3 regions of the Streptomyces sp. NPDC085866 genome follow, and region 3 is predicted to be linked to each of the others. Evidence: predicted binding sites of a transcription regulator. Region 3 holds the regulator's gene; each other region holds the start of a gene.
The links. The regulator HrcA, encoded in region 3, represses chaperone genes, less so after heat shock. The targets are predictions, from matches to a motif close to TTNGCACTCNGNNNNNCNGAGTGCNAA.
Positions count from the first base shown of each region.

Region 1: a site for HrcA is predicted at 1,282-1,308, ahead of groL (chaperonin GroEL). Genes of this name have one in related genera too.
Region 2: a site for HrcA is predicted at 1,136-1,162, ahead of groES (co-chaperone GroES). Genes of this name have one in related genera too.

Region 1 is NZ_JBITSQ010000006.1:510,311-512,575, forward strand. It holds gene groL (chaperonin GroEL) at 1-1,119, opposite strand, end outside; gene ACIF83_RS18030 (cold-shock protein) at 1,444-1,650, opposite strand; gene ACIF83_RS18035 (MoaD/ThiS family protein) at 2,092-2,265, opposite strand, start outside.
Region 2 is NZ_JBITSQ010000010.1:263,620-265,884, reverse strand. It holds gene groL (chaperonin GroEL) at 1-559, opposite strand, end outside; gene groES (co-chaperone GroES) at 680-988, opposite strand; gene ACIF83_RS26540 (polysaccharide deacetylase family protein) at 1,273-2,118, opposite strand; gene ACIF83_RS26535 (polysaccharide deacetylase family protein) at 2,115-2,265, opposite strand, start outside.
Region 3 is NZ_JBITSQ010000001.1:642,174-644,438, forward strand. It holds gene ACIF83_RS02810 (MBL fold metallo-hydrolase) at 1-247, opposite strand, end outside; gene hrcA (heat-inducible transcriptional repressor HrcA) at 446-1,462, shown strand; gene dnaJ (molecular chaperone DnaJ) at 1,463-2,265, shown strand, end outside.

The DNA of each region.
Region 1 (2,265 bases), on a different contig from region 3:
ACCGCCGGCGAGCTTCGCCAGGCGCTCCTGCAGCTTCTCGCGGTCGTAGTCCGAGTCGCTGTTCTCGATCTCGGCGCGGATCTGGTTCACCCGGCCGTTGACCTGGTCGGAGGAGCCGGCACCGTCGACGATGGTGGTCTCGTCCTTGGTGATGACGACCTTGCGGGCGCGGCCCAGGAGGTCCAGGGTCGCGTTCTCCAGCTTGAGGCCGACCTCCTCGGAGATGACCTCGCCGCCCGTGAGGATGGCGATGTCGCCGAGCATGGCCTTGCGGCGGTCACCGAAGCCCGGGGCCTTGACGGCGACGGACTTGAAGGTGCCACGGATCTTGTTGACGACCAGGGTCGACAGGGCCTCGCCCTCGACGTCCTCGGCGATGATCAGGAGCGGCTTGCCCGACTGCATGACCTTCTCCAGCAGCGGGAGCAGGTCCTTGACGGAGCCGATCTTGGAGTTGGCGATGAGGATGTACGGGTCCTCGAGCGACGCCTCCATGCGCTCCATGTCGGTCGCGAAGTAGGCGGAGATGTAGCCCTTGTCGAAGCGCATACCCTCGGTGAGCTCGAGCTCCAGACCGAAGGTGTTGCTCTCCTCGACGGTGATGACGCCTTCCTTGCCGACCTTGTCCATGGCCTCGGCGATCAGCTCGCCGATCTGGGTGTCGGCGGCGGAGATGGACGCGGTGGAGGCGATCTGCTCCTTGGTCTCGACGTCCTTCGCCTGCTCCAGCAGGGCGGCGGAGACGGCCTCGACGGCCTTCTCGATACCGCGCTTCAGAGCCATCGGGTTGGCGCCCGCGGCGACGTTGCGGAGGCCTTCCTTGACCAGGGCCTGGGCCAGGACGGTCGCGGTCGTCGTGCCGTCACCGGCTACGTCGTCCGTCTTCTTCGCGACTTCCTTGACCAGCTCGGCGCCGATCTTCTCGTACGGGTCCTCGAGCTCGATCTCCTTGGCGATGGAGACACCATCGTTGGTGATCGTGGGGGCACCCCACTTCTTCTCGAGGACGACGTTGCGGCCCTTGGGGCCGAGCGTCACCTTGACGGCGTCCGCGAGCTGGTTCATGCCGCGCTCGAGGCCGCGCCGCGCCTCCTCGTCGAACGCGATGATCTTGGCCATGTGAAGTGGTCCCTCCAGGACTGGGGGTGATTCCTTCGGACCGCGCCCGCGCCCGCGACGGACGGCTCGCCGACCTGTGGTTCCTTGCCCCACTTGGCCTGCGGGCCTCACCGACCCGGTCCTTCTTTGTCACTCTCACCTTCAGAGTGCTAACGCCAATGATTAGCACTCGGCACCCCCGAGTGCAAGCGCCTCGGGCATGCCGGAGGGGGCGCTCAGCCGCGCGCGAACAGGGGCGCCGGGCATGCCGAAGGGCCCGTACCCCAGGAGGCACGGGCCCTTCGAAGATGAACAGAAGAACGTCGCTGTCAGTCGACGCGTGCTTCAGCTGGTCGCCAGCCGGACCATGTCCGCCTGCGGGCCCTTCTGACCCTGCGAGATCTCGAAGTCGACCCGCTGTCCCTCTTCCAGGGTGCGGTAACCGTCCATCTGGATCGCGCTGTAGTGGACGAAAACATCCGCACCACCGTCGACCGCGATGAAGCCGTACCCCTTCTCCGCGTTGAACCACTTGACGGTGCCCTGAGCCATGCCTAACTCCCCTATTACTGGCCCTTGCACAGATCCACACTTCGCGGACCCGGGTCAGACCTCACCCCCCATTGGTCGGGGGCGTGCGCCGGAACGCGTCGACCGCGGCTGAATGTATCTGTCCAACTGCCCTCTGCAACAGGTCAATCGGACGAGAATTCTGGACGAGCCCGATCCGGAATCTGCCGAGAATTCGTCCGAATTCAGGGCAAGTCGGGCCCCATAAATGGCGCAAAAGCCGCATATAACGCGGGCACTTTGGCTGCTTCTCACCGGGCGTAAGGCATGATTCCGGGGCTTGCGACCCGCAGACCCGGCACGCGTTCCCCAACTGTACCGCGCTCAATCACACAGAATGGCCCCCTCCGCTTCTCTCACGGAGGAGGCCATTCGATGAACAATCGGTAACCGCGGTTACCGAAGGTAATGGTCCGCTTTTGATCAGCCGCCGGCGACGGCAGGAATGATGGAGACACCGGCACCGTCCGGGGTCGCCGTCTCCAGCCCCTGCTCGAAGCGGACGTCGTCGTCGTTGACGTACACGTTGACGAAGCGGCGCAGCTTGCCCTGGTCGTCCAGAACGCGGGCCGCGATGCCCGTGTGGTTCTTCTCCAG
Region 2 (2,265 bases), on a different contig from region 3:
AGTCCAGCTCCAGACCGAAGGTGTTGGACTCCTCGACGGTGATGACACCGTCCTTGCCGACCTTGTCCATCGCCTCGGCGATGAGCTCGCCGACCTGCTGGTCCTGGGCGGACAGCGCGGCGACGGCCGCGATGTCGGACTTCTCCTCGATCGGGCGGGCCGAGGCGAGGAGGTCCTCGGAGACGGCGGCGACGGCGGCGTCGATGCCCTTCTTCAGGGCGGCCGGGGAAGCGCCGGCGGCGACGTTCTTCAGGCCCTCGCGCACCAGCGCCTGGGCGAGCACGGTGGCGGTGGTGGTGCCGTCACCAGCGATGTCGTTGGTCTTGGTCGCCACCTCCTTCACCAGCTGGGCGCCGAGGTTCTCGTACGGGTCCTCGACCTCGACCTCGCGGGCGATGGTGACACCGTCGTTGGTGATGGTCGGGGCGCCGAACTTCTTGTCGATGACGACGTTGCGGCCCTTGGGGCCGATCGTCACCTTCACCGTGTCGGCCAGCTTGTTGACGCCGCGCTCGAGGGCGCGACGGGCGTCCTCGTCGAACTTCAGGATCTTCGCCATGACAGCGGGAGCCCTCTCGGAAATCTGTGGGTGAAAAAAGAACTGCGCCCCGGCGCCCGGCTTCTTATGTGGTCGCGGGTGCCAGGGGCGCAGCTGGAAGCAACTGAGTGCTGGAGGTGATTACTTCTCGATGATCGCGAGAACGTCGCGAGCCGAGAGGACGAGGTACTCCTCGCCGTTGTACTTCACCTCGGTGCCGCCGTACTTGCTGTACAGGACGACGTCGCCGACCTTGACGTCGAGCGGAAGGCGCTCGCCGTTCTCGAAGCGACCCGGGCCCACGGCGAGGACGGCGCCCTCCTGGGGCTTCTCCTTCGCGGTGTCCGGGATGACCAGGCCAGAGGCCGTGGTCTGCTCGGCGTCCAGCGGCTGGACCACGATGCGGTCCTCGAGCGGCTTGATGGCAACCTTGGAGCTGGCGGTCGTCACGATCCGACCTCCCCCTTCGGAGATCTCACGGGGTTAACTGTCTGAGGTGGCGACCAGGTCGATCCGTCGTCGCGGGTGCCGGACCTGCCCGTCGCGTTTGTTGGCACTCTCATCTGCCGAGTGCCAGAGCCGAGACTATGACCGGGATTAGCACTCGGTCAAGCGGAGTGCCAATGCAAGCGGCGCGTCGCGGGGAAGATCGGCCTGAACGGCCTCGTCCTCGAACGCCGGACGGGCCGGACCGGTGCGGCCGGCGCCCGACCGGAACCGTTGCTGAAGAACCGTTACAGGTAGTCCTCAAGACGGGCCACCGTCAGCCCACTTGCCTGCACCCGCCGCAGCAGGCGTGCCGTGCGTTCCCTGAGGGTGGGACCCGTGGCCTCGTCGGGGCCGACCAGGACGATGTCGCCCGGGCGCAGGTGGCGCTCTCCGTGCGTGTAGGCGATGCCGTCGGGGGTCATGGCGGCGCGCCACAGGACGAGCGTGGAGATGCCGCAGTCGGCGGCGGCGCGCAGCGTCGTGGTGTCGTACGTGCCGTAGGGCGGGCGGAAGAGGTGGGGGCGGATGCCGAAGCGGGACTTGAGTTTGTCCTGCTGGCCGCAGATCTCGGCGCGCTGGCCGGCGTACGGCAGTCCGGGCATCGCCGGGTGGTCGAGGGTGTGGTTCTCGATGTCGGCACCGACCGCGCGCAGGCGGGCGAAGTGGCCGTAGCCGGGGCCGACGACGCTGTCGGTGAGGAAGAAGCTGACCGGCAGTGCGAGGTCGCGCACCATGTCGACGAAGCGCGGGTCGCGCTCGGCGCCGTCGTCGTAGGTGAGGAAGACGACCTTGTCGGTGGTGGCGACGTGGTCCACGACGCGGGGCGGGGAGGCATCCGCCCCGTGGGCCGTCAGGGGGTGGACACGGTGGCGGGGCGGGACGGCCAGCGGGGCGGACAGGCCCCAGCGGCGGTACGCCTGGCTGACGGCCGGGCTGGGCTGTCGTATGCCCTGGGCCGCCCGTTTGCCGAGGCGTTCGATGGGGTCGACCGACTGGGCGCAGCCCGTGAGCAGGAGGGCCGACGCGAGTACGACGGCCGGCCCGGACCGTGCTCCTCCCGGACCACGCCCGGATCGCCCCCGGCGCCTCACAGGTAGTCCTCCAGGCGCGCCACGGCGTACCCCTCGCGCGTGACCTTGTTCAGGAACCGTCGCATGTCGTCGACCATCGTGCCGTCCCAGTCGTTGCGGCCGCGGAAGTGGGTGAGCACGATGTCGCCGGGGTGCAGGTTCCTGTCG
Region 3 (2,265 bases):
CGGCCGCGCCGAAGACGTGGTCGAAGTGGGGATGGGTGAGCGCGAGATGGGTCACATCGTGCCCCGCCAGCTGCTGCGCCCACGTCCGCAGCCGCTCGCCCTCGGCCGGGCTCGACCCGGCGTCCACCACCAGCGCCGTACCCGCCCCGAGAACCAGGCCCACAGTGCAGTCCCAGCCGGGCAGCCGGCACCGTCCGACCACGGGCGCCAGCCGCTCCCACCCCAGCTCTTCCCAAGTCACCGTCATACCGCGACGCTAGCGGTAGAACCTTCCCCCGCTCTCGGCCTCGCTCGAGCCGGGGGACGCCCATCAGCAGGACCGACCTTGCCCGGTGAGTACCCCACGCCCGTACACTGGGCTGGGGAAGGCTGGCACTCGGACACGCAGAGTGCCAGGCGGGCGACCGGAAGAGCCGAGGGGACGACATGCTGGAGGTGCGCGCGAATGCTGAGTGAACGCAGGCTTCAGGTGCTGCGCGCCATCGTCCAGGACTACGTGGGCACCGAGGAGCCGGTGGGCTCGAAAGCGCTCACCGAGCGGCACAACCTCGGCGTCTCCCCGGCGACCGTGCGCAACGACATGGCGGCCCTGGAGGACGAGGGGTTCATCGCCCAGCCGCACACCAGTGCCGGGCGCATCCCCACCGACAAGGGCTACCGGCTGTTCGTGGACAAGCTCGCGGGCGTCAAGCCGATGTCCGCGCCCGAGCGCCGGGCGATCCAGAACTTCCTCGAGGGCGCCGTCGACCTCGACGACGTCGTGGCCCGCACGGTACGGCTGCTCGCGCAGCTGACCCGGCAGGTCGCCGTCGTGCAGTACCCGTCCCTGACCCGGTCCACCGTGCGACACGTGGAGCTGCTCTCGCTCGCCCCCGCGCGCGTGATGCTCGTGCTGATCACGGACACCGGCCGGGTCGAGCAGCGGATGGTCGACTGCCCGGCGCCCTTCGGTGAGGCGTCCCTGGCGGACCTCAGGGCCCGGCTGAACAGCCGGGTCGCGGGCCGCAGGTTCACCGACGTGCCGCGCCTCGTCGAGGACCTGCCCGAGGCCTTCGACGTCGAGGACCGCGGTACGGTCTCCGCAGTGCTCTCCACCCTGCTGGAGACACTGGTCGAGGAGAACGAGGAGCGGCTGATGATCGGCGGCACCGCCAATCTCACCCGCTTCGGACATGACTTCCCCCTCGTGATCCGGCCCGTCCTGGAGGCCCTTGAGGAGCAGGTCGTGCTCCTCAAGCTCCTCGGCGAGGCGAAGGATCCGGGCATGACCGTGCGCATCGGGCACGAGAACGCCCACGAGGGACTCAACTCCACCTCCGTCGTGTCGGTCGGCTACGGTTCGGGCGGCGAGGCGGTTGCCAAGCTCGGCGTGGTCGGACCGACCCGCATGGACTACCCGGGAACGATGGGAGCGGTACGCGCAGTGGCACGGTACGTCGGACAGATCCTGGCGGAGTCGTAAGTGGCCACGGACTACTACGCCGTTCTCGGCGTGCGCCGCGACGCGTCGCAGGATGAGATCAAGAAGGCGTTCCGTCGGCTCGCGCGCGAGCTGCACCCGGACGTCAACCCGGATCCGAAGACCCAGGAGCGGTTCAAGGAGATCAACGCCGCTTACGAGGTGCTGTCGGACCCGCAGAAGAAGCAGGTCTACGACCTCGGCGGCGACCCGCTCTCCCAGGCGGGCGGCGCCGGAGCGGGCGGCTTCGGGGCCGGTGGCTTCGGCAACTTCTCCGACATCATGGACGCGTTCTTCGGCACGGCGTCGCAGCGCGGCCCGCGCTCGCGCACCCGGCGCGGCCAGGACGCGATGATCCGCATCGAGGTCGAGCTGGACGAGGCGGCCTTCGGGACGACCAAGGACATCCAGGTCGACACCGCGATCGTCTGCAACACCTGTAACGGTGAAGGTGCCGCACCCGGCACGTCCGCCCAGACGTGTGACATGTGCCGCGGCCGCGGTGAGGTCTCCCAGGTGACCCGGTCCTTCCTGGGCCAGGTCATGACCTCCCGCCCCTGCCCCCAGTGCCAGGGCTTCGGCACGGTCGTGCCGACCCCGTGCCCGGAGTGCGCGGGCGACGGCCGGGTCCGCTCCCGGCGCACGCTCACCGTCAAGATCCCGGCCGGTGTCGACAACGGCACCCGCATCCAGCTGGCCGGCGAGGGCGAGGTCGGCCCCGGTGGCGGTCCGGCCGGTGACCTGTACGTCGAGATCCACGAGCTGCCGCACCAGACCTTCCAGCGGCGCGGCGACGACCTGCACTG